DNA from 2 places in the Eubacterium limosum genome. Region 2 is predicted to be linked to the other one. Evidence: riboswitches for the same ligand, from Rfam matches in the RefSeq annotation. Region 2 holds a riboswitch; the other holds the start of a gene.
What was found. A riboswitch is a leader RNA that binds a small molecule or an ion and turns the genes downstream of it on or off. The one in region 2 is predicted to bind cobalamin.

Region 1 (15,947 bases), 250 kb from region 2:
CTGAAAGCTTCAAATACAGCCACCTGGTTCTCGCCTCTACGACCTATAATCTCGGCATTTACCCGGCCATGCATAACTTCCTGATGGACATGAAGGCCCTGAACGTGCAGAACCGTACGGTCGCCATTGTGGAAAACGGCTCCTGGGCTCCCTGCTCCGGTGATTTAATGCAGGAATTTGTCGAAAATGAACTGAAGGACATGACCGTCATCAATGACCGCCTGTCCATGGCCTCCGCTCTCCATCCTGAAAAAGCAAAAGAGCTCGACATGCTTGTGGACGCGATCCTTGAATCCATGGAAACACCCGAAGCATAAGAGTCATAAAAAGATCGGCGCAAAATTGCGCCGATCTTTTTGTATCTCCGGTTTTACACCATGGCGACAGCTCTTGCCGGTGCGCCGCCAAAGCCCTGAAGCTTGAGCGGGAAGCAGCAGAAGTAAACCCGTTCGTATGCCATCACCTCATCGGGGAAGTCGATCTCTTCTAAAAGCCACACTTCCTTTGAGAGCAGAACCACATGGGGCTGCGGTCCCTTATCCGGTCCCCATCCGCCAATGCTCAGGCCGTCGATGCCAACGCCCTTTACACCTTTTTCATGCAGCCATTCCGCGCCTTCACCAGTGAGGTAAGGCCATTGGTAATAGTATTCCTTTGTCATGGCTCTCTTCTTGCACCAACCCGTGTTCATGAGGACAATATCCCCTTCTTTGATCTTATCCGCGTAGGGTTTCAGGTGCTCGCTGGTAATGCCTGTATCCGGCGCAATGCCCCGGAGGTCAATGATTACCGCTTCGCCCTGGAAGCCCTCGATGGGCATTTCATCAATCTTCTTGCCTTCCGGGAAGAAATGGAAAGGCGCGTCCAGGTGGGTGGCGGTATGGGCGTTCATCTTAAAGACTTCTGCCGTAAAGCCGTCCTTTGGGTTAATGGCCTCATAAGTCACCTCTGTGAGCTCATAGGTGGGCCATCCCGGACAATTGTGAAATACCGGCTGTGACATGTCAAACACTTTTTCAAACTTCTGCATCATAAATACCCCCGTATTTTAATATATTTTTGCAATGCTTACATTGCCTGCAAACTTTAGGACTCGCGCTTGAAATTGGGCGCGTACTCTACGGCCAGGCGGATGGCCTCAATCATGCTGACTGGGCTGGCAATGCCCTTACCCGCAATGTCCAGCGCTGTGCCGTGGTCTACTGAGGTTCTCAGTATGGGCATCCCGTTGGTAATGGAAATGGTGCGCTCAAAATCCACCATCTTTGTGGCGATGTGCCCCTGGTCATGATACAGGGAGAGCACCGCGTCGTAGCGGCCGTTTAAGGCCTGGTAAAAGACAGAATCCGCGCCGATGGGGCCTTCGATGTCAATGCCTCTGGCCTTTGCCTCCAGAACCGCCGGAATCACATGGTCGACCTCCTCGGTTCCAAACAAGCCATGCTCACCGCTGTGGGGATTTAAGCCCGCCACGGCGATTTTCGGGTTCTTAACACCCAGCACCTCCAGCGCTTTCACACAGTCGCGGATAAATGTGAGCAGGCTGTCCTTTGTCACCAAATCACAGGCCTTTCTCAGTGAGACGTGGCGCGTGAGGAAAAACACACGCAGGTTCCGGACCTGGAACATGGTCAGCGGATTCTTTGTCCCTGTCAGCGCGCCCACAATCTCGGTATGCCCAATGTAGGGCACCTCTGCCAGCTTCAGGGATTCCTTGTTAATGGCTGTGGTGGACAGCACGTCCGCCTTGTGGGCCAGGCACAGCTCTGTGGCTTTTTTAATATACTCATAGGCCGCCTGTCCGGTCATGGCCTGGATTTCTCCGATTTTAAGGGCGTTCATGTCAATGTTGTCAAGGTCGATCAGGTTTAGAACACCGGGTGTGTAGTCGCCGTTTGCCGGCTCCTCGATACATTTGATCCTTAAGTCCACACCGCTGAAGCGGATGGCGTCCTCCAGCACGTCTTTATCGCCCACGACCACGCAACGGGCAATCTCCTGTATCATCTTATCGGCCAGGGCCCGAACGGTAATCTCCGGTCCGATGCCTGCCGCGTCTCCCATAGGTATTGCAATGATTGGTTTCATTTTCTTACTCCTTTTCGGCTAATTTTATCTGTAAATAGGACATGGCGCTGCGCAGTGTCTCCACTTTTCCGGCCAGTCCGCCTTTTGTCACAATGGGCAGGCCGCTGTAAGGGCCGCCGATCAGTTCTCCGTACATGGTAAAGGGCTCGATCTCATCCAGCACGCAGATGCCTGCGCTTTCCAGGGCTTCGCACACGCCCAGGGTAATGTCCCCGCCGCTGGTATAAAGGGCCTGTATCTCGCGGCTGTGGGCCTCGAGATACGCGGCGGCCAGCTCTGCGATGGCTGCCCCGATGCGTTCGGACAGGGTCTCGACATCACAGCCAAAGCGCGCCGCGGTCTCCCTGAGGTCCAGCACATCCTCTTCCTCTTTAGCGGTCATAATGCCCACAAAATCGCTGTGCAGCGCGCAGGCGTCCAAAGCTCTGAATATCCGCTGTTTTTCGGCGTCTCTGCGGTTTTCATCCAGCAGGGCCAGCACATCGGCCTGCACCAGCTCGGTTTTGAAAAAGGCTTCAAAGGCTGCTGCCTGCTGCCTGACAATGGGCACCACGCTGCCAATGGCCATGAGCACGCGCCTGCGGGTGCGCTGTTCCTTTCCCGCGTTCAGGCAGGCCAGCGTCAGCGGCCCCGGATCCACCGTGATAAAGGGACGGTCAAGGGCTGTGCCCGCCTGGGCAATGGCGGTGATGTCCTCCCCCGCCACCGCGTCAAAACTGATGATCCGCGTGCCCTGCCGGATAAGCGCTTCTACCGCACCCCGGATGGCTTCCGCTCCCCTGGACACGACGTCCATACCAACAGTGCCGACCGGGTAGCGGGTTTGTTTTTCCAGTATAGCCTGGACCGACGACAGGGTCACCGGGCATTTAGGGTCCCTGCTGACCCCGGTACGCTCCAGCAGGTTTCCCTCAATTAAGAGATAGCCTCCGGCCACCAGCTTATCCACATCCGGGTAAGCCGCGCAGACAAGAGCGACGGCTTCACCGCCAAGGGCGTCCAGCAGGCCGTCCGTCTCGGCGCCGATGTTGCCCCGCAGGGTGCTGTCGATCCGTTTTTGATAAAAACAGCCCTCGGGAAGCACAAAGGCCTGGGCTGTCTTTTTCACCCTGTCGTAGGCCGAACCTGCCCCGATGCCCCGGCTGTCTGTGCTGACAGCTACGGCGTCATAGCCTGCTAAAACCTCAGGCCCGACGGGCACGCCGTGCCGAAAAGTCGCAAAACGGTAGCCGTTTTTTCTGAGCAGGGCCCCGGTAACATTGGCCCCGGTCAAATCGTCGGCGATGATTACTGCCCTTGCCATCTGCTCTTTCCTCCTATGCTTTAATCCATTCGATTTCTGTTTCCATAAGCCGCGCTTCGCTCTCGGCGTCCAGCCCCGCATCGGTGATGATCCGGTCGAAACGGTCAATCCCGCAGATTTTGGCAAAGCTGACCCGGCCAAACTTTGAGCTGTCGGACAGCAGCACCTTTTCTCTGGCGCATTCCAGAATCTGCTGCTTCAGCGCCGCCTTTTCCATGGATGGTGAGCTCACGCCCTTTTCCACATCCACAGCGCTGGCCCCCAGAAAGGCGATGTCTGCGTTGATGCCTTCAAAAAAGGCTTCGGCGTGTCCGCCGAGGCATACCCCCACATCCTTCTGGACATGGCCGCCGGTACAGTGAACGTCCACAAGGGGCGCATCCAGCAGCCTGGCAGCAATGAGGATATCATCGGTCACCACGCTGATCTGCTTCGTGCCGCGGGCCAGCAGCAGAGCCAGCTCCATATTGGTGGTGCCGGCGTCCAGCACAATGGTCTGTCCGTCCTCCACCAGTTTTTCGGCTTCCCTGGCGATGCGCTTTTTCTCGGCCTGGTAAGCGCTGGCTTTTTGGGAAACCGCGATTTCCTCCACCAGCCCTTCCTTTACCACCGCCCCGCCAAAGGTACGGGTAATGCGGTCGTTATCCTCCAGGTATTTCAGATCCCTTCGGATGGTTGTGGGTGTGACCTCGAGCTTCTGGGCCAGCGCCTCAACTGTGATGCTGCCGTTTTTCTCAAGGTTTTCGATTATTTTTTCTCTTCTCTCTATTGGAAACATGGCTTCTCTCATTATCCGGTCACACTTGAACCGGTCATTCTGTTCAATTATGATCATCTACGTTTTCTTTTGTTTATCATAACGCATTTTCAGGGTGTTGTCAATTCAAAAAAAGAACATATTTAATCATTTTTAAGCATTTTCAAACATACCTGAACGCAACATAAAAAGCGGACGATCAGCTTTGTACTGACCGTCCACCTCTCATACAAACTCAGCGATCACGATCTCGTTTCCGTCAATATCCTTTAAGCGGACCTCATAAGTTCCCCAATCATATCGGACAGCTTCCGACAGGGAGACCCCTTTTTTCTTCAGGCTTTCCATTGTTAAATCAAGGGTTTCTGTTTGAAATACAAAGGATTGATTCCCGGTCGGCTCTACGCCGCATTTTTTGCAGTCCCATATACAAAGAGTGGGCGCGTTTTCGATAAAACCAAGATAAACCCCATTTGAATTGTCATCATCGGTCTTAATAAAGGGGATCTCCAGCATTTGCGTATAAAACGCGATCAGCTCTTTCGCTTGCTCAGAAAAAATATTTGTGCAGTAGTATCCTGTTATCATCTTTTCACCATCCAATCATTTTTTTATTCAATCACAAAAGCATACAATCTGCTGTCCAACGCATCGGCAGAGCAGGCCAGCGCAGCGCAGACTGCTGCCCTGCCCACATTCTACCATAAGCCGCCGCCTCCGTCTATTCTGTTACCGCCTCTTCCCCCGCTGTTGTCAGAAAGCGCGCCGAAATCAAAGCGCGAACAGCAAAACGGCATGGCCAAAAACTGACCATGCCGTATGCTGTGACAATACCGCTTTATTGGGAGCTTGCCCTTATAGCATATCGTCTTTTCCATCATGATTATTATTGCTGAACCCGGCTTCTGTCCGCCTTATAAGCTTCACAGATCAGGTAAACGCCGTAAAAACACAGGGCTATTGCTGAAAACATACACATCCCTCCTTTTCGGCTTTAAAAACAGCTGCCTCGTGGAGCTGCCGGATCATTCGTCCTCTGGATCACCAGGTCTGCCAAAGCCGCCAAAGGGTCCAAAGCCCGGGCCGCCCTGCCCAAAGTGATTTCCAAAGGAGCGGCCGCCCATCCGCATGTTCATGAGCCGTTCAAACTGGTCTTTACCCATACGCTCACAGGCGCCGCGCATCCATTCTCTGGTGCCATCATCCATGCTGTCTCCGCACCTTTCCTCAAAGGCTGCGATCATCCGGTCCAGGTATGCGTTAAACTGGTCTTGTTCCCCGGGCGACAGACAGTCAAAAATTCCGGCGTCATCGGTCTCGCTGTTCTGGTCCTGGGCCTGCTTTCCCTGCTCGGTCAGGCGGACAAGCATGACCCTGCGGTCTGTCTCTGAGGGTACGCGTGTCACATAGCCTTTCTTTTCCAGCTTGTTCAGCAGCTCGTTCAGGGACTGCTGCCGTATGCCCAGCAGATAGGCCAAATCCTTACTGCTGATTTCAGGCTGTATCCTGAGCATGGCCAGCACTCTGCCCTGACCCCGTGTCGGGTCACCCACCGGGCCGTTTTTAACATGATTTTTCAGGCGGCTGCGCTGTATCAGCCACTGAAGCCTTGACAGCTTCTCATATAATTCCATCTCTTTTTCGTCCATTTTGTTACCTCCTTTAATTTATAACAGGTACCTTATGCTTTATATTATACAGGTACCTGTCGCAGATGTCAAGAATTTTATACAGGTACCTTAAATAAATTAAAGGCATAAAAAAGACGGCTGCTTTCCAGCCGTCCTATGTGTTTCTTATTCAGCCCTGATGGCTTTCATTTCTTCCAGCACTTCGTCGAATTCTGTTTCTGCTGTCTCATCCGGTTTGGAGAAGGCATTGACGATCAGGATGGTGATCACATTCAGGAAAAATCCTGGCACGATCTCATACAAGGTATTGCCAAGTCCGGTCTGCTTCCAGATAATGACCGTCAGCGTCCCGACAATCATACCCGACAGGGCCGCTTTCCAGCTTGTTTTCTTAGAATACAGGCCAAAGAGCACCAGCGGGCCAAAGGCCGCGCCAAAGCCGCCCCACGCGTAGGAGACCAGCCCCATAACCGTGGAGTTTGGCACCAGCGCCATGAACAGGGCGATGACTGCGATGATGATTACCGACAGCCGTCCCAGATTCACACTCTGCTTTTCTGTCAGCTCCTTTTTAAAGAAAATGCGGGCCAGGTCCTCGGTGAGGGCCGAGGAGGAAACCAGCAGCTGTGAATCAATGGTGGACATAATGGCCGCCATGATCGCCGCCAGGAAAATCCCCCCGATCCACGGTGGGAAAAATTTGCGGATCATGAGCATAAACACGGTTTCCTGGGCGCCATCTGTCAGGCCAGGGAACAGCGGAATGGACAATAAAGCTACAAAAATCGCGCCGGTCAGGGCGATGATGACCCAGACAATGGCAATGGTCATGGATTTTGGCAGCTCCTTGATGCTCTTGATCCCCATAAAGCGGACCAGGATATGAGGCTGGCCAAAATAACCCAGACCCCAGGACGCAGCGGAAATAATGGCCATGACCGAGATTCCCCCGCCCAGCAGGTTCATGCTCAGGCCCTGGGCCGCCATGGCGTCCAGGGTGGGCTGCATGCTGCCAAGGTGGCTCATGGCCAGAATCGGCACCACCACAATGGCAATGATCATCAGAATCCCCTGGATCAGGTCGGTCCAGCACACAGCCAGGAACCCGCCGAGGAAGGTGTAGGCCACAATAACCAGCGCGCCGATCAATACCGCGGTGGTGTAGTCAATGCCGAACATCATCTGGAACAGCTTGCCGGAGGCCACCATACCGGAGGATGAATAAATGGTAAAGAAGATTAAAATGATCAGTGCAGAAATCACACGAATCGCTCCGGTCGGGTCTTTAAACCGTCTTTCAAAAAAGGTGGACAGGGTCAGGGAATCGGTTTTTTCTGTGTAGGTCCGCAGGCGCGCGGCCACGAACTTCCAGTTCAAAATTGTCCCCACACACAGGCCAATGCCGATCCATACCTCGGGCATGCCGCCCAGGTAAATGGCGCCGGGCAATCCCATCAGCAGCCAGCCGCTCATGTCGCTGGCCTGTGCAGAAAAGGCGGTAACCCAGCTGCCCAGACCGCGGTCTCCCAAAAGGAACCCCTCAATGCTCGAGGTCTTTTTGTAGAAATAGAGTCCTATGCCAACCAGCATGATGAGATAGATCACAAAAATAATAAATTCAGGATTTAATATCGTACTCATAACTCCTCGCTTCCTTAAAAAAATATTAATGTACTTATTTTATTAGAAAACTTGGTTAAAGTAAAGCAATTTTGCATATTCTTTCATTTTTATGCATAAGTCCTCAAAAATAAAAACCGGAGAAACTTGTCTTTCTCCGGCTTTTAAAGGGATCAGCCTATACCGCCATAGACCAGGCCGAGTATAAATACAACCACTGCCAGCGGCACATAAACATACTTGGCGAGTGGGCCGAAATAAGCGCCCAGGGGCTTTTCTCTTCCCAGCTCCAGCTCCTGCTTGATGTCCCTGTAGCCCAGGACATAGTAGATGGACACCGCGCCCAGCACTGCGCCGAAGGGCACGACAATAATGGTAATGAAATCCATCCAGGAGCCAACATTCGGCTCTGCCTCAAGGAAAATCCCGACGAGCAGCGCCACACCCGCACAGATGGCAACCGCGGCCTTGCGCGGCAGCTTGAAGCGGGTCTGGAGCGATTCGCTCACTGCCTCAAACATATTGATGAGGCTGGTAATGCCCGCAAAGGCCACCGACAGGAAAAACACCGCCGCGAAGAGCTGGCCGAAAGGCATCTGCTTAAAGATGTTGGGCAGCGTGATAAAGATAAGCGGCGGGCCCGCGTTGGGCTCAATGCCAAAGGCAAAAACAGCGGGCATAATAGCCAGCGCTGCCAGCATGGCCGCCAGGGTGTCGAACATGGCCGTCCGCATGGAGGCCTTGGGGATATCCTCGGATTTGTTCAGATAGGTACCGTAGACGATCATGCCTGAGCCTGTAATGGACAGCGAGAAAAACGTCTGGCCCATGGCCATAACCCAGGTATCTACCTTCAGCAGATCACTCCATTCCGGCATAAACAGAAATTTATATCCCTCGACCGCACCCGGAAGAAAGGCCACGCGGATGGCCAGGATGGCAAAGAGAATAAAGAAGGACGGCATTAAAACCTTGTTGATCTTCTCGATCCCCTTAGTGGCCCCGAACATGAGAATGCCCGCTGCGATGACAATGACCAGCACGTGCCACGGCACACTGCCGAAATTGCCTGTCGCCTGGCTGAAGTAAACCGCCGCGTCTGTGTTGAGGATGGCGCCGGTGACCGAACCGGCCAGGGCGCGGATGATCCACCCCACGATAATGGCATAGCCGATGGCAATCCCAAGAGATCCCAGCAGCGGAATCCAGCCCAGAATGTAACCCAGCTTCCCTTTTCCGATTTTATTAAAACAATACTCATAGGCTCCCAGGGTTCCGGTTTTTGCGCGCCGGCCGATGGCGAACTCTGCTGAGAGGCCCACCAGGCCGAAAATAACAATAAATAAAATATAAGGCACTAAAAATGCGCCGCCCCCGTACTGCCCTACCCGGTAGGGAAACATCCAGATATTGCCGAGCCCAACGGCGGAGCCAACACAGGCCAGCACAAACCCAAGGCTGTTGGTAAAGCCGCCGTTCTGATGGGTATGCCTGCTCTCGGACATCTGATTTTCGTTTTTTTCCATAATTCCTCCTTTAACTTCCAATTTCTTTATCTTACCATAATCCTCCTGTTCTGCCAATGGTGTTTTAACATCGGGCGGGCACAGACGCACAAAAAAAGATCGGCGCAATTTTGCGCCGATCTCTGCATGTTAAAAAAATCTGAGGGGCGAAGCCTTTTACCCAAGGAAGAAAAAAGCGTCCTGCGGGCACTGCCCTTACACGAATTGCTTCTTCTCTAACGTGGATAACTGATCTCGCCAGTGTCCGGCTGTTACGATAATGCGGCACGATTCCTGGCCGTTTACCACAGCGTCTGGACCTTTTTACTTATCTGGATAAAAGGCACAGCCCCGGGCCGTGCCTTTTGTGACAGCCTGAGATCGGCACAATTTTGCGCCGATCTCTGTTCGTGTTTTTATTTGTTGGGAAGGCGTTTTTCCAGCGCTTCGGTCAGCTCCTCGTAGCCTGGCTTGTGAAGCAGGGCAAACATATTTTTCTTGTAAGCTTCGACACCCGGCTGGTTAAAGGGATTAACGCCCAGGAGGTAGCCGCCCAGGCCGCAGGCCTTTTCAAAGAAGTAGACCAGCTTGCCGATGTGGAAAGCGTCCAGCTTGGACAGGTAGATGATGCCGTTTGGCACATCGCCGTCGACATGCGCCAGCAGTGTGCCCAAAAAGGCCTTTTCATTGACGTCCTGCATGGTGCGGTTTTCGAGGTAGTTCAGGCCGTCCAGGTCTGCTTCCTCATGCCCCACCATCATATCGCCGTCCAGCTCGTCCACTGCCAGAATGGTTTCAAAAATATTTTTATGGCCGTCCTGGATAATCTGCCCCACAGAGTGCAGGTCAGTCGAGAAATGGACAGACGCCGGGAACAGGCCCTTGCCATCCTTGCCGTCGCTCTCGCCGTAAAGCTGTTTCCACCACTCGGAGAAGTAGCGCAGGGAGGGCTCGTAATCCACCAGGATCTCAATGGCCTTGCCGCGGTTGTACAGGCAGCTTCTGTAAAGGGTGTACTGGTAGCAGGCGTTATCGGCAAGAGAATCCACGCCGTATTCTTCATAGCCGGATTTGGCACCGTCCATGAAAGCGTCGATATCAATCCCCGCGACAGCGATGGGCAGCAGGCCGACAGCGCTGTAAACCGAGTAACGGCCGCCCACATCGTCCGGAATCACAAAGGTTTCATAGCCCTCCTGGTCGGCCAGGAACTTAAGGGCGCCCCTCTCCTTGTCTGTGGTGGCAAAGATACGGTCCTTGGCGCCGTCCTTCCCGTATTTCTTTTCCAGCATTTCCTTAAAGAAACGGAAAGCGATGGCCGGCTCGGTCGTGGTGCCGGATTTAGAGATAACATTGACACAGATATCCTGATCCTTGACCAGGTCGATGAGGTCTTTCATATATTTGCCGCTGATGTTTTCACCGGCGAAATAAATTTTAGGAGCTTTTCGGTCTGTTTCTTCATTGAAAAAAGTACTCGTAAGCGCGGTAATAACAGCCTTAGAGCCCAGGTAGGAGCCGCCGATGCCAATGACGATAAACGCATCGCAGGAACCCTTGATTTTTTCAGCCGCTTTTTTGATACGGGCATACTCTTCCTTATCATAAGCCACCGGGTAATCATACCAGCCTAAAAAATCACTGCCAGCGCCTGTTTTTTCCTTTAACATTTTGTCCGCCAGGCTGATCTGTGCCGCCTTGTTGTCAAATTCTTCCTGAGACAGTCCCGCATAGGAATAATCAAATCGAATACTCATATTTTATCCTCCTGATAAATAATTAATTTAAACATCGGTTTTCACTATTTGTACGGTTACCTTATAATTGTAATATAAGCGGCGAAAAGATCAAGCAAAATCACCGAATTTACAATTATTTATTTTAGCACAAGATAGTAATCGTTTTACATGCCTATTATAGCATAAATTTCACCGGATTTAAAAGCCTTTCTTTAAAAAATATACCCGCCAGACTGTTTTTTATTGACCGCCTGCCGGGTAAATGTGTATTCGCTTAATTTTTAACCCGCGCACCGCTTGGGAATCACATACTGCTTGTCCTGATAGGCCGCGAATTCGACGCGGACATCAAAAATATGCTCCAGACTTTCTGTGTTCAGAATTTCGTCGGGATGTCCGGTGGCGTGGATGTTCCCGTCCTTCATGAGCACCACCTGGTCAGCGAAGGTGACCGCGGTGTTGACGTCATGGATAACCGCCATAATCGTCATTCCCTTATCCTGGCAGAGGCCCCGGACAATCTCCATGGTTTCCAGCTGGTACCGCAAATCCAGGTTGCTGGTGGGTTCGTCCAGAAGCATGACCACAGGCTCCTGGGCCAGGGCGCGGGCGATAAAAACCCGCTGCCGCTCGCCGCCGCTCAGCTGGTTTAAAAGCTTGGTGCTGTAATCGCTGAGCGACATTTTCTCAAGAACGGACCGTACAATCTCATAATCGGCGTCCTTCATCTTACCCTTCATATGGGGCACACGCCCGGACAGCACCATCTCAAAAACATTCAGGCCGCTGTCCTCCACCTCGGTGCTCTGGGGCACATAGCCGATGAGCTTGGATTTTTCCTTTTGCGGCAGCCTCAGAAGGTCGGTGCTATCCAGGTATATCTCCCCTTTTTCGGGCTTCAGGATCCCGTTGACACACTTGATCAGCGTGCTTTTACCGGCCCCGTTTGCCCCCAGCAGCACGCACAGCCTTCCCGGCGCCACCTCGATGTTAACGCCTTTTAAAATACAGGTTTTTCGATAGCCAAAGCTTAAATTTCTGATTGTAATTTTCATCAGACCAACCGCTCTTTCTGTTCTTTTACAATTAAATAGATAAACACCGGCACCCCGATAAAGGAGACCACAATGCCCACCGGGATGATCACCGGTGAGACGACCACACGGCCCACTGTATCCGCGGCGATGAGCAGGATCGCGCCCGAGAGGGCGGTGAGCGGTATGAGCGCCCGGTAGTCGCCGCCGATCAGAAGCCTGGCGATATGCGGCGCCACCAGCCCCACAAAACCGATAACGCCTGTAAAGCTGACAATGGCCGATGAAATGAGCGTGACCGCAATGCCCGAAAGCAGCCGCAGCCGCATGACATTGACGCCCAGGGCCACCGCGCTTTCATCCCCGGTGGATAAAAGGTTGTAATGCCAGGCAAAACGGACGATAAACGGAAAAGTCAGGAGCAGAATAACACTGACCACGAGGATCTGCTCCCAGGTGATCTCCGAAAGGCTGCCGAAGGTCCAGTGGACAATGGCGGAGAGCTGCTGCTCGTTGGCCACATACTGCATGCTGGCATTCAGGGCTGAAAAGAAATAGTTGAGGGCAATGCCGATCAGGATGATCGTCGTTTTTCCCATGCCCTTGGCCGAGGCGATGCCGTACACCATGGCGGCACAGATAAAGGCCAGCACAAAGGCCATCATGACAGTGCCCACCTGATTGCTGCCAAAGGGCATAAAGCCAAAAATAATGGCCAGCGAAGCCCCGAAGGCCGCGGCGTTTGAAAGCCCGGTGGTAAAGGGGCTGGCCATCTTATTGCCGGTGATGGCCTGCATGACCAGGCCGCTGATGCCCAGGCCGATGCCGGAAACCAGCGCCATGGTAATGCGCGGCAGGCGCAGCTGCATGAGCACAGTGAGCTCGGTCTGGTTCAGCGCCGCCGCGCCCATAAAGTGGCCGCCGGGCAGCAGGGTCGCGAACACCCGCCCCACAGTCACATTGGCAACGCCGACAAAGCAGCTGGAAAAAGCAGCAATGATCAAAAGGATCACTGCTGCCAGCATCAACGCCGCTCTTTTTTTATGATAGGCTTTTAATGTCTGCTGCTTTTCCATCACTATTGATGCTTAACCTGGAAAACATGCCCTTCTATCGGATCAACCCCCTGGATTTCCATCCATTCGTCAAAGATCGCGTCGGGGTCAACATCCTTCATCTGCTCAGGGTATAACCATTTCGCGGTATAAACCGTCCCGATCATTTTGCCCAGTCCGCCGGCGCAGAAGCCTGTTGTCACATAGAAATCGTCATTCTGGACCGCCTTTAGATCGGACCAGCCTGCGCGGCTCAGCATTTCGGTGGAGATGGTGCTGTAGTCCTCCGCTGTGGGCGGCGTGTAGACGCCGGTATTTTTGAGGGCCGGGCCGGATGAAGTCTTGATGATAAGGTCCGGGTCCTCTAACAGAATCTTTTCCGGGTCAATGGTCTTGCCGGTAATGGTGGGATCGCCAAAAATATTGACAGCCCCGGCGTTTAAAAGCATGCTGTTCCAGCCGTCATTGCTGGTTCCCGGTATGCAGGTGGTATTCGGGTCACCGTATTCCCAGTACACTTTTTTCGTTCCCTTGACGTCCTTGATTTTTTCGGCCACCATATCCATGTTATCCTGGTAGAATTTCGTCAGCTTCTCGGCTTCCTTTTCCTTGCCGAACAGCTTGCCCAGAATCTCGATTTCCTTTGGCAGCTCGGCATTGTTATAGCCGGATACCACGACAACCTGAATGCCGAAAGGCTCCAGCTTTTTAATGTCCTCTTCCCATGTGCCGTTGTCCGGGGTGATGAGTACCTGGGCGCCCAGCTCGGCAATCTTTTCATAATTCAGCTCGCTCTGTCCCTTGCCGATAACATTATCCGGGTCAAACTGGCTCCAGTACACGCGGTCCTGGGCTGTGTTCTTATCCACCGCCACCACCTTGTCGATGGCGCCGATCCCGCGGATCAGCTCAGAATTGTAGCGGTTGGCGACCACAACCTTTTCAAGGGGCTGGGGAATGGTTACCTCGCGCCCGGTATCATCCACCACGGTAATGCTTTTCGCCTCACTCGAATCCCCGCTCTGGCTGCACCCGGCAAAGACCGGAACCAGCAGAAGCAACGCGCACATCAGTGCAATCACTTTCTTCTTCATTTTTTCCTCCATTAAATTAAAAATTTATGTTAAATCCTTTTGGATGTCAACATCTCCCAGAAAACGCAGACGTATCTAACTTTTCGGCAAATAAAAAAACCGATAAGCACTCTGCTCATCGGTCCCATTTTCCGAGATTTCATTTATTCAAACACGCCGCTGCATTCTCCCCCTGCACGTATTTCTTCTTTAAGGCAGGTCTCCTGGCTTACAGCTCGTCCGCGGCCCGCCTTCCCGGATTGCTCCAGTGGCTTTTCAGGCTTTGTCCCTGTTTACAGTGATGGGTTCGCACCGGACTCACACCGGTTTCCCTATTCTCTTATTGCTAAGCACCTCAAAGGTTATTCTGTTTTTATCATTATACCTGCTTCTATTATACTTGTCAATATCCAATCGGACGGATTTATTTTCTGACGGTAAGGCTCCAGTGGCTGCTGTAATACTGCGGCTCCTCAGGGTTATAGACGCAGGATTCTCTCAAGCTGTCCTCAAGGTGCCAGGCTTTAAAAAAGCGTTTTATATCTGCCAGGTCCACATAGAGGTGCGGCACGCCCGTCTCCGTATCGCTTTTTTCCGAGAGCAGGGTGTTGGCGTCAACACGCCGGCTGCTGTCTGCCTGTTTGTAACCATAGGTACTCTTAGAGATGAGCGTGAGGAACAGCTCGCCCCCGGGCTTTAACACCCGGCGGATTTCCGCCAGGGCGGCCTGAAAGCCTGGAATATCGGTATGGTAGATAACATTGTAGGCCATAGCGCAGTCAAAGGTGTTGTCCTCAAAGGGCAGGGACAGCATGTCCGCCACGCAGGCAGTGAGCGGCACCTGCTCCTCCCCGGCCCATTTTTTTGTGTGCTCGATACCGTATTCGGACAGGTCTGCGGCGGTTACCTCAAAGCCTTTTTTAGCCATATATACCGCGTGCCGCCCAAGGCCGCAGCCCAGATCCAGAAACCGCAGGAAGCCCTTCGCCTGCCAGCGTTCCGCGAGATAGGGGCTCTCCACGCAGGGGATGAGCCAGTAATCCGACTGGTTCTTTTCCCAGTCCCATGCTTTAGACTGCATTGATTTTCTCCTCCTTTTATCCGTTTTAATTTAAAGGATTCCTGTAACCTTCAACAGGCAGGAGTCATACCCCTGCTTGATGGTCTGGAGCAGCTCGACCTCCACCGGGCGCTCAAATATGGCTTCAAAGAAGGCTTTGCTGTACCCGGCAGTACAATAGCAGCAGGTCAGCGATGGGGAGGTCCCGGCCTTTTCCAGCATGGGGCACTCGCAGGTAAACATCCTGGTATAGAGTGCGCCGCCCTCGATGCGCCAGCCTGCCCCACTCTCGTTGAGGTGGCTGACAAAGCGTTCCAGATCCTGCCCTTTGGACTGGTATAACGCCTTGAAAGTCTCGGCGGTTTCCTCCAGACGGCCGTTTTCGTTGCAGTGGCAGCCCATTCTTATTTTGACAATGGTCTCCTGGTCAAAGTTTGTCTCCAGCTCCTCTGCCAGGCGCTCAACCCACCTGGCTCTCTCTTCAGGCGCTGCCCCTGACCGCAGCGGGACCCGGCGGAGGAATGCCTCTGCCTCTTCCCGGGAGACGTTTTTCTCAAGGCTCTGGCTTAACCGTTCCAGCTCCTCCTGCTCCAAAAACGGACTGACCGTTTCCGGCATACTAAAATTTTTCATGCTTCACCTCGCTTATCAATCTCTGAGGACCGGCTTTTACCCATACCCACAGCTCACCACATACCAGCCACTGCCTTTAGGTTTTGGAGCGGCCCAAAAGCCCCAATACACCATACTGCGCGGCGGGACGCTGCCATCTGTCAGAAAGCCGGTACGGATCACTGATTTAAAAAATACGGCGCTTTTTCCATTTTCCAAAACACCGCAGTCCTCATATGTCAGTTCGAGAAGCTCCCAGCCAAACCGCCGTTGAAAGTCCCGCTTAACGGCATCCGCCGCGGCTTCTATCTGCTCCTGTGTGTAGGGTGAAGGCTTATCGGCCACCACCTTTGTTTTACTGGTGTTACCCCGCAGGCCCAAAAATACGGCTGCTATCAGGCAGAGGATGGCAGCGCCGCAGACAGCGTGAAAAAGCGCTCTTGATTTCATAAACGATTCTCCTGGTTTCC
Region 2 (15,947 bases):
TAAAACCGGTCTGCGCTATACCCACGGCTCCGAAACTCTGACGTATTTTAGCTTTATTCTTTTTTAAGACAGGCATAAAATCCTTTTTGTTATCATTTAAGTCTTTATCAATTTAGAAAGATTTGATATAATGAATAACCATAAAAGGAGGTGGAAAGCCTTTGGGTTTTAAAAATCTGAATGGACTAAAATATGGATGCGTAAGGACAGCAGGCTCGAAGGCTATAGAATATAAATATGACAAAAAAGAAAGTGAAGAAAAAAAGAAGCGCGGTGCGCATTGTTGGAGACATCGTCATCATTCTGATCATTCTCTCCCTTCTGGGGGCGGCAGGATGGATGCTCTATAAAGAGTTTTTCCCCAACAATACGCCGATCCTTAAAATGCAGGTTACAAACCGTGAAGATAACAGCATTGACTGGGCGGCACTGCGTGAGGTGAACCCCGAAACCGTTGGCTGGCTGAGCATTGAGGGGACAAATATTGATACCCCTGTGGTACAGACAACCGATAATGATAAATATCTGTACACCTCATTTAACGGAGAGTCGGATGAAAGAGGCGTGCCCTTTTTAGATATGAATTATAAATGGCAGCCTAAAAGCCAGAATTCTCTGATTTATGGGCACAGCACCATGCGCAGCGGTGTGCACGTTATGTTTGACGATCTGCTTTATTACTATAAAGATCCCAATTTTATCACAGAGCACAATAAAATTGTGTACAGAAGACCGCCGGAGCTGGGCGGTGACGGCGTGTGGGAAATTTTTGCCGTGCTGGTGGTTGAGCAGGATTATGATTACAGACAGCTGGAATTTGCCGACGACGAGAGCTTTCTGAGCTACTATCAAAACATAAAGAATCAGAGCATTGTCGCAAGCAATGTGAGTGTACAGCCGGGTGACGAGATCCTCACGCTGTCCACCTGTATCTTTAATGTCGGACTCAATGACGGCCGCTTAGCCGTTATTGCCCGCCGTGTTTCATAAAAAATCGCCTGGCAGAAGGTTACAAAAGCCGTATTCCTGTGGATACGGCTTTTTATTATGCTTTTTCAGTCCCATTTCTCAAAGGCTTTTATTTTTTCAGTCAGGACTTTTATGTATTTTTCGCCGATCGCGCTTAAGCTGTGCTCGTTTCTGAGAATATATCCGGCGTGGAGCCGCTGGTCATTATCCAAAAGACGGATAGCCCTTACTTCGCTCATGTTGGAATGCATACGGTCAGCGTCGCTGTTGGTCAGGTCCGGACCGATACTGAAACAGTTTGTGCCGCGGACCAGGGCAATTTTGGAGCAGCGGTCAATCACATGGATATTTTTATCCCAGATTTCATTGAACAGGATCTCCTCCGAGAAATGCATCATGCTGTCCTCCCCCTGGTCGTAAGTCACAAAAGGGTACTCCCTGAGCATATCCAGCGTCAGGGATGTATTGCCGCTCAAGGGGTGTTTTTTCCGCAGGAAAACATAGGTGGTGAGCTGTCCCAGCTCATAAAAGCTCAAATTGCTGGAATCAAGGAGCTTTTGCATGGTGTTGAGATAATGCTCGTTGATACACAGGATGCCAAGCTCACTGCGCCTGGACGCCACATCGTGTATGACCTCATGGGTCGGGCACTCGCGGATGGCAATGTCATAATGCCTGAGCTCAAGATCCTCGATAATCTGTATAAAAGACATGACCGAGAAGGGAAGCCGCTGAGTGGAGACGGAAAAACGCATGGGCACTGTTTTCCGATGCTTGTACCGCCTTTCAAGATACTCGCTTTGCTCAACAATATCCTTGGCGTGGTTTAAGAAGTCCTGTCCCTCAAAGGTGAGCTCAATGCCACGGTTGTTTCGTTTAAAAATTGAGATGCCGAGCTGCTGCTCTACCTCACGAACCGCGGTGGAGAGCGTTGACTGTGAGACAAAAAGCGACTTGGCGGCAGCGGAGATCGAGTGGTGCTTTGCGATCTCGACAATGTATTTCATATTCTGCATAGAGATCATATTGATACGATTCCTTTCCTCTGTTTTAATTATACTATCAAAAAATACGATAGCTGGCAATCAAAAATTGAGTTAATTGCAGTGGTTGTGAATTATCAGATATCGTGATATAATATAGCAAAATTACATAGGAGACTTGTTGCATGAAAACCGGTGAGAATCCGGTACGGTGCCGCCACTGTAAGGGGGAGCCGCTGTAAGTTTTATCAACACTGGAGAGCAATCTCTGGGAAGTTGTTACAGCTGGCAATGAACCCAAGTCAGGATACTTCAACATTTCTTGTTTATACCTAACCTAACGGATCATTGGGAGAGGGTGTTGCTTGTGTTGAGGAACTCTTCTGATGAATCGGTCAGAAGAGTTTTTTTAATGGGAGAAATTATGGAAAAAAGCAGTAAGAGAATTGCGTTTTATGGAAAGGGTGGCATTGGCAAGTCGACCATTGCGGCCAATGTATCCGCCGCCTTCGCCAAAATGGGAAAAAGGGTGCTGCACATAGGCTGTGATCCTAAGTCTGATTCAACGCGGTGTCTGATGAAAAAGCGGATTCCCACAGTCATTCAAAGGCTGAATGAGAAGGGGGAACAGCTGACAGCTCAGGATATCCTGTTTATGAGTGAGACGGGTGTGGCGTGTGTAGAGGCCGGAGGGCCGGAGGCAGGTATTGGCTGTGCGGGAATGGGGATCGCCACTACTCTGGAGACATTGGAAAAGCTTGGGATATTTGAAGCGGGCTGGGATTTAATCACCTATGATGTCCTGGGCGATGTGGTCTGCGGTGGGTTTTCAATGCCTATGAGAAAAAAGTGTGTGGATCAGGTATATATTGTCACCTCCTCTGAGCTGATGTCGCTTTACGCCGCCAATAATATCATGAAGAGCATTGTCCGGTACTCTGCCGGGACACAGCCGTTGTTTGGAGGACTGATCCACAACCGGGCACGTCCCGGTACGGATCACCAGGTTGTTGAGTGCTTTGGCGGCAAGACAGGCAGCCCGATTACGGCTTCTGTCTGCCAAAGTGACACGCTTCGTCTTGCGGACTATCGGAGGACAACTGTTTTTGAACAGCGAGAGGGAGAGGCGCTGCAAAAAAGCTTTATGACATTGGCCAAAGCCATAGCCAGCCAGACAGGGGGGATATGCCCGAAGCCGCTTGCCGACGCGGATATGGATAACCTGGGTGAGACTCTCTATCAGCTTGAGAAGGAGGACCGTCATGGGCGCAGCAGCTGTTGAGAAGGCGCAGCCAGGCATGGGAGATGAAACGCTGTCCAGACTTCTTTTCCAGACCGAGGGTGTGCGTGTTCTGGCAGTGGGGCCGCCGGCCTGTCTCCGAATTCTTTATTTCAGAGCGATGGAGAAGGAAGCGCTCAGCCGTCTGAGGCTCTGCCCTGTTTCCAGACTGGAGTACACACTTGGCAGTTATGCACCCAGGGTTCGTGGGATGATCGAGGAGCTTGTCATGACCAGTGGGACAAAAGGGGTGGTGCTCTATGTCTCCTGTCCAGATCTGCTCACACAGACGGATTTTGAAGCCCTGATATCAGAAGCGGATAACCCTCATCATGTGCCGGTCGCTGTTTTCAGGCGAGGCCCCATGGAAAAACGAAAGAGGAAGCCTGTGGAGCGGCTTGAAGAAATACTCCGGAGCTTTGAGACGGCTCGGGAAAACCACTGGGTTGGAAAGGATGCGCGCCTTTGTCCACTGCCGCCCCTGGCAGCAGATTACACCGGTGCGATGACGGCTTTTGAAAAGGACCGTGCGCTCTGTACCTGCCTGGTAACAGGCTCAGGCTGTGCCTCCTGCCCCAAATCCATTGACAATTTCAGCGGGAAGACCTTCTGGTATTCAAAGATGAATGACCTTCAGGTGACATTGGGTGCGGCTGAGAGCATTGAGAAGGGCATCGGGGCTGTCATGCGGGAAGAAAAGAGGCAATCGGCATTCATTGCCGGCACACCGCTGACTGCCATGACAGGTCTTGACGACAGTTCTTTCCCAGCGCTGAAGAAAAAAATATTCATACAGACCGATGGGTTTCAAGATGCCCTAGACGGCACCCGGCAAGCACTGTCCTCCGTTTCAAGACAGGAGATGCGGCGCTGTGAATACACCGAAAAGCGCATTAATCTTGTGGGATATACGCCCTTTCTTTTTGGAAACCAGCGGCAATTTGAGACGATCGCGCACGATCTGGAGCGATTGGGCTATGCTGTTTACTGGCTGGGCGGCGGAACGCTCTCGGACTTTAAAGACGCGCCAAAAGCAAAGGCCAACTGGGTCATCTCAGAAGCAGGCCTTGAGCTGGCAAAATGGATGGAAAAGCAGTATGGCACGCCATGGTTTTATCAGATGCCTGTCAGCGTGAGCGGCGTTCGGACAGCTTACCAGTACCTGGAAAGCATCACCGGAGACACCGCGTTTCAGGGCATTACCGAGGATCCGGCGCCTTTAGAGCAGCCGGTAAGAAACGCAGTGATGATCGGCAGCCATGAGCTGAACCGCCAGGTAAGCGTAGTTCTGAGAAATGAATTTAATGTTGAATGCACCATAGCTGAGACTTATTCTTTTGGGTGGCCTTTGGATAAAGAAGTGGACTATGTCATCGGAGATCCGCTGTATTTTCAGTATCTTCCTGAAGGTGCAGCGGTCAGGGTTCCTTTACCCTTTCCCGCACTTAGCGGAAACCGTTATGTAAGACGGGACTATTGTATCATTGGCCGAAGAGGACACCAGTATTTAAAACAGTTTTTTATGTAATCTAAAATAAAGGAGTTTAAAATGAAAAAAACATGGTTAAAAGCAGCAGGCCTGTGTCTGGCTGTCAGTTTGATTTTTGGAGGCTGCGCCAGCAGCGGAAATACCGCAGAAAATGCAGCCAAAGCGGAGGCGCGTGTCATAACCGATGAGGGCGGTAATCAGGTAGAGCTGCCGGAAAAGATCACCAAGGTGGCCATTACCCCGATTCCGTGGGCATCGGCAGTGTGGACGATTGACGGGGGAAGCGGCCGGATTGTGTCCATTAACCCCAGCGCGATGGCCCAGTATAAAAAGAGCTTTATGACTAAGCTGGCGCCGGAATTTGCGGATATTTCCACAGGGGAAATCTCCCAGGATTTTTCCATTAACATCGAAGAGCTTATGAAGCTTTCGCCAGAGGTGGCATTTATCTGGAATGACCAGGAGGCTGAGGCCGAAAAGCTGAAAGCTGTTGGCATTACCCCTGTGATGCTGAACTACGCCGAAAACCTTGAGAACCTGAAAAAGGACTTAGCCCTGGTGGGTAAGGTTCTGGACAAGGAGGATTTTACCCAGGAGCTCATCGATTACCACAATGATACCGAGACATATTTTACCAATAAAAAAGATATGACTGCCGCGGCAGATCAAAAGAGCGTTCTCTATCTGCAGAATAATAAGCTGAGCGTCGCCGGGTCCAAAAATATTAACAACTACCTCCTTGAGCTGACAGGCGGACGCAATGTTGCCGCTGGCTTAGAGAAAAAGTGGGCAGAGGTCAATATGGAGCAGATCATGGAATGGAACCCTGAGATTATATATCTCTCAAATTTTGACGACACCATGCCTGAGGATTTATATGAAAACAAAATTGAGGGCCAGGACTGGAGCAATATCGACGCAGTCAAAAACCATCGTGTTTACAAAACCCCGGTAGGGACTCTGCGCTGGGATGCCCCCTGTGTGGAAACACCGCTGATGCTTAAGTGGATGGGCAGCATCCAGCAGCCTGAAATCTTTTCGGACTATGATATTCGGAGCGACATTAAAGATTTCTACAAAAAGTTTTTTAATCACGATTTAACCGACGAAGAAATCGACACCATTTATAATGTAAAAGTAAACCAGTAAAGCTTGAAGAGGAGAGAATATGAATACAGCGGGACTTAAAAAGAAAATCAACCAGAAATACTATGCTGTTTTCGCTGGACTGATCCTCGTTTTGGTTTTGGCCGGGATTCTGGCTTTGTGCTTGGGGCGTTACTGGGTACCCTTTCCCGATGTGGTTAAAGTGCTTTTGTCCAGAGTTTTTCCGGTTCCGGGAAGCTGGGACGCCAATACAGAGAGCGTGGTCATGACCCTTCGTCTGCCGCGTGTGGCAGCAGCGGTACTGGTTGGCGGCTCGCTGGCTTTATCCGGCGCAGTTTATCAGGGCGTTTTCCAAAACCCTCTTGTGGCGCCGGATTTGCTGGGGGTATCCTCAGGAGCCTGTATTGGCGCTGCCCTTGCCATTCTTTTCAGTGTCGGTACCTTTGGTGTGCAGGCTGGTGCTTTTATCGGGGGTATTATCGCAGTCATGATCACAACCGCTATTCCCAGAATCATCAAAAACAATTCAAATATGATGCTGGTGCTGGCGGGTATCATTGTTACAGGGCTTATGAACTCCATTATGGGGATTATCAAATATATTGCCGATCCCGAGACACAGCTGGCAGAGATTACCTACTGGCAGATGGGCAGCATTGCAAAGGTGCTGCCAAACAGCCTTCTGATGATCTGCCCCGCAGTGCTCATCTCCACCGTGGTATTGATGGCCATGCGGTGGCGGATTAATGTGTTGTCCCTTGGAGAGACAGAGGCCAAAAGCCTTGGGATCACCATCAAAACAACACGGATGATCGTAATTGTCTGTGCGACACTGCTGACAGCCTGCTCTGTCTGTATCTGCGGGACCATCGGCTGGGTCGGGCTGGTCGTACCACATCTCGGCAGGCTTTTGGTAGGGCCTGATAATATGAAACTGCTGCCAGTCTCTTTTGTGGTCGGCGGGATTTTTCTGCTGGTGGTGGATACCATTGCCCGAACACTCACAAGCGCCGAGCTGCCCCTGAGCATTTTAACCGGACTGATCGGTGCGCCCTTCTATTTTTATCTGCTTAAGAAGCAAAGGATGAACCTCTCATGAAGCTGGAAGTCAATAATCTTAGTTTTAAATATTTAAACAGCCGCGTTATTTTTGATCAGGTGAATTTCGAACTTGAAAAAGGTCAGATATTATCTGTTTTAGGGCCAAACGGCGCAGGAAAATCGACATTGCTGAACTGTATTGGAAATCTGATGACACCGCAGAAAGGGATAATTCGGCTGAACGGGGAAGCCGTCGATAAAATGCCGCCCAAAAAGGTGGCACAGAGAATTGGCTATGTGCCGCAAATTCATATTCCCACCTACGAGTACACCGTCAGAGAGTTTGTAGTTATGGGACGCACACCCTATCTGGGAAAAATGCGCTCCCCGGGCGACGCCGACTACGAGCAGGTGGAGCGGGCGCTGGATATGGTAGGTATAAAGCATCTCATTGAAAAGCCCTATACGCAGATCAGCGGCGGTGAGAGACAGCTTGTAACCATTGCCAGAGCCATTGTGCAGGAGCCGGATTTTATCCTTCTGGATGAGCCGACAGCCCATCTGGACTTTGGCAACCAGATTAAGACCATGCGCCTTGTCAAAAAGCTGGCTGAAAAGGGATTTGGCATTATCATGACAACGCACAATCCCGATCAGGTATTCTATACCGGTGGCTTTGTTGCCCTGTTAGACCGGCAGGGAAAACTGCACTGCGGAGTGCCCGGGGATATCCTCACAGAGCCAGCTCTCACACAGCTCTATCAGGAAAGAGTCTGTGTGTTTTATTCGGATGAGCTGAAACGCCAGGTGTGTATATCGGGGATTTAATGGATGAAAAAACTGTAAATTAAAAAACGCGGCGGATACCCAGTGACAGGTACCCGCCGCGTTTTTTATTTATTTAAACTGGCTCAGATATTCCTGGCCCATGGCTTCTGCCGCGGCAATCAGAGCAGCGGTGCTTTTTAAGGCGACATGGTAGTGTGTCTGGACGCCAACCTTTTCGCTCTCAATGATGCCAGCTTCCTTTAGTATTTTCAGGTGCTGGGAAAGATTGGGCTGGCTGAACTCAAGGTTCTCTTTCAGCTCACAGACACAGTGGGGCTTGTCCAGTAAAAATTTAACGATTTTTAGTCGGATGGGGTGGCCCATTGCTTTTAATATTTTGACGGATAACGCTTCAATATCCATATTAAGCCTCTTTTCTATAATAATATAATTGATCTATTATATAATGATTATAGAGGATGTACAGCTAAAAAACAAGAGGCCCTGTGATTAATAAAAAGAAATTGACGTATTCCCGGTATAAAATGCCTTGACTTTCCCCTGAAAACATAATATCATAAATATATAATTAAATAATTATATAAAGAGGTGCTAATATGAATGAAGAATTACCGGGATTTATAATGTGTGTGTGTACGGGAAAATGTCCGGGATTTCAGGCGATGGATATATGGGATTTTATCAATCAGGTGCGTGTGGAGCTGCCAGTGGAATATGCCGTCATTCATCCGCAGCTGTGTGAGGAGGATGGAGACCGTTTTTGGGCAGATTTTTTAAAAACACATCGAAAACTTATGATTGGCGCCTGTGCGCCGAATATGCAGCGAAAAATGTTTAAGGATGCCTTTAAGGAGGCTGGGCTGGATATTGAAAAGGACGCGGTCATGCTGGATATCCGGGATATGACAAACGAGCAGGCCTTTGAAAAGGTTGAAAAAGCCCTTGAAGCTATGGGACTGGAGGTTTAAGTATGAGTGACACAACATTTATGGGCGTGGAAAGAAACCGGATTGACTGGTCCCCCCGCATTGATTACAGCAAATGCAACGACTGTATGGACTGTGTGGATTTCTGTCCGCACCGGGTATTTGAAGTGCAGGAGGGCAGCGTGCATCAGCTGGTGGTAAAAAATCCGGTAAACTGTGTGGTTTTTTGCCGTGCCTGCGGAAAGACCTGCGGTCCGGAGGCCATCACATTTCCAGATAAAGCAGCGACAACCCAGGCCATCAAAGCCATGCGGAGGGAGGATAAAAAATCATGAAAAAGGATTTTTGTGTGCTTCCCTGTAACGGGCTGGACAAATTCGCGGGATCGCTGACCCGCGAAGTCGCCCTTAAGCTTTTGGGGAATGGCGATCATGAGCTGATCTGCCCGGTGCTGTACCATGCCGCAGAGAAACGATACAGGAAAGCACTGGCTGAAAAGCCGCTGCTGGTCATCGACGGCTGTAATACGAAGTGTGCCAGCAAACTGGCTGCCGAAAAAAATTTAAAGGTATCGGAACGGATTAATGTAAGTGAGCGCGCCAGGGAAAAGGGCCTCTCGTTAACCGATTATCTGGAAATGGATGAATCCATCGAGGACTTTGTAAATGCCCTCGCCGAAGGTTTTGAGTCAAAGCCCGATGAGGGTGAAGCCTCTGTCTTTGAGATGGCAGGTCCCATCCATTACAGATCTTTTTCCAAAGGGAAGTTTGTTTTCAAAGTTCCTGAAAGCGATTATTACTTCAATGAGAATGACTGTTGGGCTCTTGTAAGAAACGGCATCGCCCGTGTAGGTGTAACAGATTTTGTCCAGCAGAACCTGTCCGATATTTTGTTTGTAGATTTTCCAGAGGTTGGGCGAAAGCTTGCGCAGTTTGACGATGCGGGCTCAGTAGAATCTGGGAAATCAATCTTTGAGCTGGTTTCACCGGTCAGCGGTGTGGTTACAGCCATCAATAAGGCCCTGGAGGAAGCCCCTGAGCTTATTAACGAAAGTCCCTATGAAGCGGGATGGATCGCGGAGATAAGGCTGGAGAAATGGGAGGAGGATACCGAAATGCTTATCCGTGATGAGGTGTATTATGAAATCATGAAAAGGAAGGTGGAGGAAATTGAAATCTAAGGTAAAGATTATTCCATGCAGCGGTATTGGAAAAGTGCTTGGGCTGATTGCCCGTGAAGCAGCCTTAAAGGTGACCGGTGAGCTGCTTCCTGAGACAACCGAAAGTATGTGCCTGGCCCACATTGTCACCGGCGATGACGAAGTTATTGCGAAAATAGAAGGACAGCCCTGTATTACCATTGATGGCTGTGCCAAATGCTGCGCACAGAAAAGTGTGGAGGCCGCAGGAGGAAACATCCGTAATAAGCACCGTGTGATTGATTTTATGAAACCGCACCGAGGTGAGGAACACGGCACCGGCACCCGTCTGTCAGAGGATGGCTGGCGATTTGCCGATGAGCTGGCAGGAGTTATGGCAGAAGAAGCGAAAGCAGTGATGGAAGGAGAATAGGCAATGAGCGAACAGAATATTGGGATTATCGCGTGCAGCGGTGAGGAATGTCTGGGCGGAACCCTTTCACGGCTGGCAGTCCGCAAAATGATGGAGGAGCTGAGGACTGGAGAGGTCAGCACCCTGTGCCTGCCGCTGTTTATTGCAGGCGGTGAGCAGGAACGGGCATTTGCTCAAAACCATCCAACCATATCAGTGGATGGCTGCAGGCGGTGCTGCGCCAGACGCGCCATTGAAAAATACAGCGGTGCAGTAGCAGGAATGGTCGATGTGGAGACGCTTCTGGGAAAAAGGATCGCGCTAAATGACAGCCTGGTTTCGACAAAAGATTTAACCGATGAGCAGCTTGAGCTTGTGAATGAGGTAGCAAAAGAAATTGTCCGGATTTTTGACACACTGTGAGAATGTACGGACGCTGGTAAAAAGGCCTTTCATGATTGGATGAGGATCATGAAAGGCTTTTTTTAATGGCACTTTTCAAAAAAGCCTTAAGGAAAGCTTAAAGAAAAAAGCCTGTAAAATCCCAATGGTTACCATTTGGAAACTACCCCACAATATTGTGCCTTCTTCACAGTCAGCAGACTCTGTTTTATGATATAGGTATGAAAAGAAATCATGAAACATGAAGCGAGGTGAGCATATTGCTTTTTAAAAATACGATGACAGGAGAAGAGGATAGAGCGCGAAAGACTTGCTGGCTGAGAAACGCCATTGAGACAGCGGATGCGGTACTGATTGGCGCAGGGGCTGGTTTGTCGGCTTCTGCGGGTATGACCTATTCGGGTGAGCGTTTTGAAAGGCTTTTTCCGGATTTTATCAGGGCTTACCATTTCCCGGATATGTATTCGGCAGGTTTTTATCCCTATGACACGCCAGAGGAGCACTGGGGCTACTGGAGCCGGTATATCTATCATAACCGCTACGAAGAGCATGACCGCAAGCCCTATGAAACACTCCTTGAGCTTGTCGGACATAAGGACTATTTTGTGCTTACGACCAATGTGGATCATCAGTTCCAGCTGTCAGGCTTTGATAAGAAAAGGCTGTTTTATACGCAGGGAGACTATGGCCTGTGGCAGTGCTCAAAACCCTGCTGCAGTAAAACCTGGGACAATGAGGCCGCAGTCAGGAGAATGGTCGCAGAGCAGAAGGACCGGCGGGTTCCATCAGCGCTTCTGCCGCATTGTCCGGTATGCGGCGCATCGATGGCAATGAATCTCCGCTGTGACAATACCTTTGTCCAGGATGAGGGCTGGTATGCGGCGCACAGCCGATATGAGGGTTTCATCCGCCAGCATAAAAACGCGAGGCTTTTACTTCTGGAGCTTGGGGTAGGCAGCAATACGCCGGTGATCATTAAGTATCCATTTTGGCAGATGACCGCAGAAAATCCGAGGGCGGCTTACGCCTGTATCAATCTGGGGGAGGCAGCCTGTCCGCAGGGTATGGCGAAGCAGTCTGTCTGTATCGACGGTGATATCGGGAAAGTGCTCTCAGAAGTTAAAAACAGTCGTTGCACTGAGGCCGAGGTGGTATAGTCTCTGGCGTGTATAGAGATTAAAAAAGTAAGGAGTAGACAATGAAAAAGATAACAGGCGTGTTTGTGAGTATTTTGATGGCGGTTTTGGTTTTTGCAGGCTGTTCTGGTCAGGGAAGCGGAGCGCAAGGCGATGAAGCCCCGCTTAAGGTTGCCATGGATCTGAAATTTCCGCCTTTTACAGAAATGGATGAAAATGGGAATCCCAAAGGGATTGAGGTGGATATCGCCAAAGCTTTTGGCGATTACCTCGGGCGTAAGGTCGAGATTATCAATACGGATTTTTCCATGCTTATTCCAGCGCTGGAAACCGGAGAGGCTGACATCGTCATCTGTGATATGACGATCAATGAGGAGCGGAAAGAAGTGGTTGATTTTTCAGAGCCTTATCTGTATGGCCGGACTCTGGCGCTGGTGGGCAAAGATTTTGCTGTACGGAACAATGTTACAGATGAAATGAAGCCAGAGGACTTCTTTGCCATTAAGGACGCCAGATATGTCGGGCTGGCAGGCACGATCTCCGTGTCGGTTCCCCAGAGCTATGGTGTCCCGGTTGAGGAGATCACAGATGTGGCCAGCGGTTTAATGGAAGTAAACAACGGAACCGCGGATGTGCTGGTGGGGGCAAACACGATCATTGGCGATCATGATGCTTATCCGGATACCACAGAGATTTACTGGGGCATTAAAGAATACAGCCAGTCCGCAATGGCGGTTAAAAAGGGCAATACCGAGCTGCTGGACCAGGCCAACGCTTTTGTAAAAAGCATGTACGAGGACGGCGGATTCTACAGGACAGCCGGTGATAAATACGACGAGGCGATCCACAATTATTTGAAGGATGACAGCCTGGGCCTTGATTTTATCATTTATCCGCCGCAGCAATAGGGAAGGATGTGCGGAATATGGTAAGAAAGTACAGCAGGCCACTTCAATACCTGGCGGCAGGCGTTCTGTTTTTTCTTTTGATCCTCTATGTTCTGAGCCATACCACCGATCACCCGCGGTACCACCTGATTCTTGACCAGTGGCCCCTGCTTCTGAGCGGCGTAGGCTATACGCTGATGGTAAGCGCCATCACCCTGGTTCTGAGCGCTGTGTTTGGATTTATTATTTACCTGATGATGAAAAGCCGCATTCCTTTTATCAAAGGGATCGCGGTTGTTTTCAGAGAGATCATCATGGGAACGCCGCTCTTAGTCATGGTTTTTCTGGCAGTCTATGTGCTGGGGGAGGCCGTGCATGTAAACAACAAGTTTGTACTTGGCATTGCGGCCTTAACACTGTACACAGCCCCCTATGTGGCGAACTCCTACCAGAGCGCAGCGGAGGTGATTGATGAGGACCAGTATGTGGTCATGCAGCTTTACCATTTCACGGGCTTTCAGAAGTATTTTTATGTGATTCTGCCTCAGATGGTAAAGCCTCTGCTGCCGGCGTTCATCAATCACCTCTCAGGGATCATCAAGGGCTCCGCGCTGCTAAAGGTTGTATCCTTTCCGGAAATCGCCTATGTGATCACAGTGATCGCAGCCAAAAACTGGGCCTCGGTAGAGGGATATCTGGTGATGTGGATCGCCTATCTGGCTGTGACGATCCCGCTGTCGCTTTTGGCTCAGGTTATTGGAAGGAGGCTTTCAAAGTGAGAATAGAGCTGCAGCAGGTTACAAAAAAGTATGACATCCGTGTATTAAAAAATTTAAATCTTTTAATTAAAGATAAAAAGGCCGTTGGCATTATGGGCGCTTCGGGCTGTGGCAAATCAACCCTGCTGCGCCAGCTGGCAGGGATCGAGTTTCCAGAGGAGGGAACCATCAAGGTGAATGACACAGTGGTTAACCGGGAAACGGTTCAGGCATACCAGCGGGAGATCGGTGTTGTGTTTCAAAAGCACAACCTTTTTCCCCATCTGACCCTCAGGAAAAACATTCTTCTGATCCTTGAAAAGATTAAGCGTGTGAGCCCGGATGCGGCTGAACTTAAGGCCAGCGGTCTCCTTGACCAGTTTCATCTCACGGAGCAGGCCGATAAGCTGCCCCGACATGTGTCCGGTGGACAGGCCCAGAGGGCGTCCATCGCCAGAGCGCTGTGCACAGAGCCAGATCTTCTGTTTCTGGATGAACCGACAGCAGCCCTTGACCCGATTCTGACAGGCGAGGTTCTGGAGGCCATCACCGAGCTTAAGCATCTGGGAAAAGACTGTATTTTTGTCACGCATGAGATTGGTTTTCTCAAAAAGTTTGCCGATTATTTTGTGTTCATGGATCAGGGAGAAATCGTTGAGCATGGGCCGGCGGGGCTGCTCGAGTCGCCTGAGACAAAGAAGCTGGCTGCATTTCTGAGAAGGGAGGAATAGGAAATGGTTGGGATTTTATACGAGTCAGAGGAATGGTCAAGCTATAAGCTCCTTGAGGAAATCCAGTCCTTTGGAATTGAGGCCTGTCTCATCAGCCTTGAGGAGGATCACGCCTTTGAGCTGGTTAACAGCTGTGATCTGCTTGTCAGCCGGATATTTGCCAGCGCGCAGTTCAGAGCGCATCACAAATCGCTGGAGCGCATGCCGGAGGTTATAAAACAGGCAGAGTGTAAAGGCATTCCGATACTCAATCCGCCCAGGGCGCATTTCTATGAAACCAGCAAAGCCCTCAGTACGGCCATTCTCAAACAGAAGGGGATTGCGGTTCCAGATGTCTACGGCGTGTTTCTGCCCAATGAGATTGACCCGGGAAGCCTTCGCTACCCCTGCATTATCAAACCAGACTGCGGGGGAAGGACCACCTGTACGGTTATCATCAGTGAGGCAGAGGCGCTGGCAGGGGCCGTGGCGGAGATACCAGCGGTCAGCATGATCGCGGAGGAATACATCCGTCCTGTCTATGGCTATATCACACGGGTCGAGGTGATCGGCGGAGAATGCCGTCTCATTTTAAAGCGCAGTGTGACAGCGGATGGATTGTCGGCCTATCACCTGGGTTCTGCCTACACCCACTATACAGACTGCCCCGAAAAGCTCAGACAGACAGCCGTAAGGGCAATGGAGCTTTTGAACATTGAATTCGGAAGCCTTGATATTATTGAGACAGAAAGGGACTTTTATATTATTGATGTGAACGCTGTCTCCAATGCGTCAGAGGACAATACCGAGATGTTTGGCTTTGACCTGATGGGGGAGACCGCAGCTTATATTGCAGAGCGCTTTAGAGAAATGGAGAAAAGAAATGATGACGATAAAAGAAATATATGAAAATTTTGATCAGATTGGCTGTGTGACTTTTTCAACCCTGGCGGAGAACGGTTATGTGGAATCGCGGATCGCCCATTTTTTCGCCTTTGATGAAGACGGGCTGTACTTTCGAACCATGGACGTTAAGCCGTTTTACAGAGAGCTGAAGCAGACGGGTAAGGTCAGTGTGTGCGGAATGTACCCCAGCAGTCAGGTGAGCCATGATGAAAATAATCTGCCCTCCTTTGTGCCGGGCTATACCATGCGGATCACCGGGGACATGCGGGAGCTCACAATGGACGAGGTGGAGGAAAAAGCCAGGGGAAGCCGGGATTTTAACGTGGCGGTCTATGACATCCAAAAATATCCCAGGACACGCATTTTTGTGCTCTACCGGGCCTGGGGAGAACGCTATGACTTTGATTACGCAAAAGAAAAGCGTGATCATAAGCTGGAACGTGAGCGCTTTGCCTATGGCGGAATGCCCTGTGTAAATCCGGGCCTGACCATAACAGACGCCTGCACCTCCTGTGGAAAATGCGCGGAAATCTGCTCTTTTGACGCGGTTGAGGAGGGTGAACCCTACAAAATTAACGGAAACCGGTGCGATGAGTGCGGCAACTGCTATCACAACTGTCCGGTAAACGCCATTCTTTCAAAAGGCTGAGATTTTATGGTTTCGGATAAAAAACGATGTGTTGAGAACACATCGTTTTTTATTGCCTTATTTTGTTTGTGCCGACATGAGGTTAAGGACAGCGAGCGGACCGCAAGGATCATTGAGCTGCTGCCACAGCATAAGCCCAAATGGGGAACATCCGAGACGCCATATGCTTTTGATCGCCCAAAGAATATCCTGTTCCGCCCGCTGAAGGTTATCCGGCGGAAATGTAAGCTATCTCAAAAGCGGCATGCTGCCAGTAAGTTTGTTCACTTTCTTTTTGGGGCCGCAGATGGCAACGCCCATATACTGAAGATCAGCCTCTGGCGCGCCTGCCATGAGGTCAATAAATTCATCGTAATCATTACAGCC

Region 1: another riboswitch for cobalamin. It lies ahead of B2M23_RS14745 (ABC transporter substrate-binding protein); the one in region 2 lies ahead of B2M23_RS15890 (nucleotide-binding protein).

Annotation. Positions count from the first base shown of each region.
Region 1 is NZ_CP019962.1:3,142,581-3,158,527, reverse strand. Features, by position in the region: gene B2M23_RS14805 (FprA family A-type flavoprotein) at 1-317, shown strand, start outside; gene B2M23_RS14800 (cyclase family protein) at 371-1,033, opposite strand; gene pdxA (4-hydroxythreonine-4-phosphate dehydrogenase PdxA) at 1,087-2,088, opposite strand; gene B2M23_RS14790 (four-carbon acid sugar kinase family protein) at 2,093-3,391, opposite strand; gene B2M23_RS14785 (DeoR/GlpR family DNA-binding transcription regulator) at 3,405-4,226, opposite strand; gene B2M23_RS14780 (VOC family protein) at 4,374-4,736, opposite strand; gene B2M23_RS14775 (MarR family winged helix-turn-helix transcriptional regulator) at 5,174-5,797, opposite strand; gene putP (sodium/proline symporter PutP) at 5,945-7,420, opposite strand; gene B2M23_RS14765 (sodium-dependent transporter) at 7,573-8,925, opposite strand; gene B2M23_RS14760 (glucose-6-phosphate isomerase) at 9,321-10,661, opposite strand; gene B2M23_RS14755 (ABC transporter ATP-binding protein) at 10,925-11,698, opposite strand; gene B2M23_RS14750 (FecCD family ABC transporter permease) at 11,698-12,753, opposite strand; gene B2M23_RS14745 (ABC transporter substrate-binding protein) at 12,756-13,826, opposite strand; cobalamin riboswitch at 14,003-14,178, opposite strand; gene B2M23_RS14740 (class I SAM-dependent methyltransferase) at 14,230-14,886, opposite strand; gene B2M23_RS14735 (DUF6144 family protein) at 14,917-15,498, opposite strand; gene B2M23_RS14730 (hypothetical protein) at 15,535-15,927, opposite strand.
Region 2 is NZ_CP019962.1:3,390,401-3,406,347, forward strand. Features, by position in the region: gene B2M23_RS15875 (DUF2284 domain-containing protein) at 1-67, shown strand, start outside; gene B2M23_RS15880 (class B sortase) at 238-990, shown strand; gene B2M23_RS15885 (LysR family transcriptional regulator) at 1,056-1,994, opposite strand; cobalamin riboswitch at 2,118-2,283, shown strand; gene B2M23_RS15890 (nucleotide-binding protein) at 2,377-3,234, shown strand; gene B2M23_RS15895 (nitrogenase component 1) at 3,215-4,759, shown strand; gene B2M23_RS15900 (ABC transporter substrate-binding protein) at 4,781-5,869, shown strand; gene B2M23_RS15905 (FecCD family ABC transporter permease) at 5,889-6,926, shown strand; gene B2M23_RS15910 (ABC transporter ATP-binding protein) at 6,923-7,696, shown strand; gene B2M23_RS15915 (ArsR/SmtB family transcription factor) at 7,766-8,059, opposite strand; gene B2M23_RS15920 (hypothetical protein) at 8,254-8,625, shown strand; gene B2M23_RS15925 (4Fe-4S dicluster domain-containing protein) at 8,628-8,918, shown strand; gene gcvH (glycine cleavage system protein GcvH) at 8,915-9,763, shown strand; gene B2M23_RS15935 (putative zinc-binding protein) at 9,753-10,154, shown strand; gene B2M23_RS15940 (putative zinc-binding protein) at 10,158-10,556, shown strand; gene B2M23_RS15945 (SIR2 family NAD-dependent protein deacylase) at 10,814-11,692, shown strand; gene B2M23_RS15950 (transporter substrate-binding domain-containing protein) at 11,734-12,579, shown strand; gene B2M23_RS15955 (amino acid ABC transporter permease) at 12,597-13,337, shown strand; gene B2M23_RS15960 (amino acid ABC transporter ATP-binding protein) at 13,334-14,047, shown strand; gene B2M23_RS15965 (ATP-grasp domain-containing protein) at 14,051-14,935, shown strand; gene B2M23_RS15970 (4Fe-4S binding protein) at 14,910-15,581, shown strand; gene B2M23_RS15975 (DUF2000 domain-containing protein) at 15,810-15,947, opposite strand, start outside.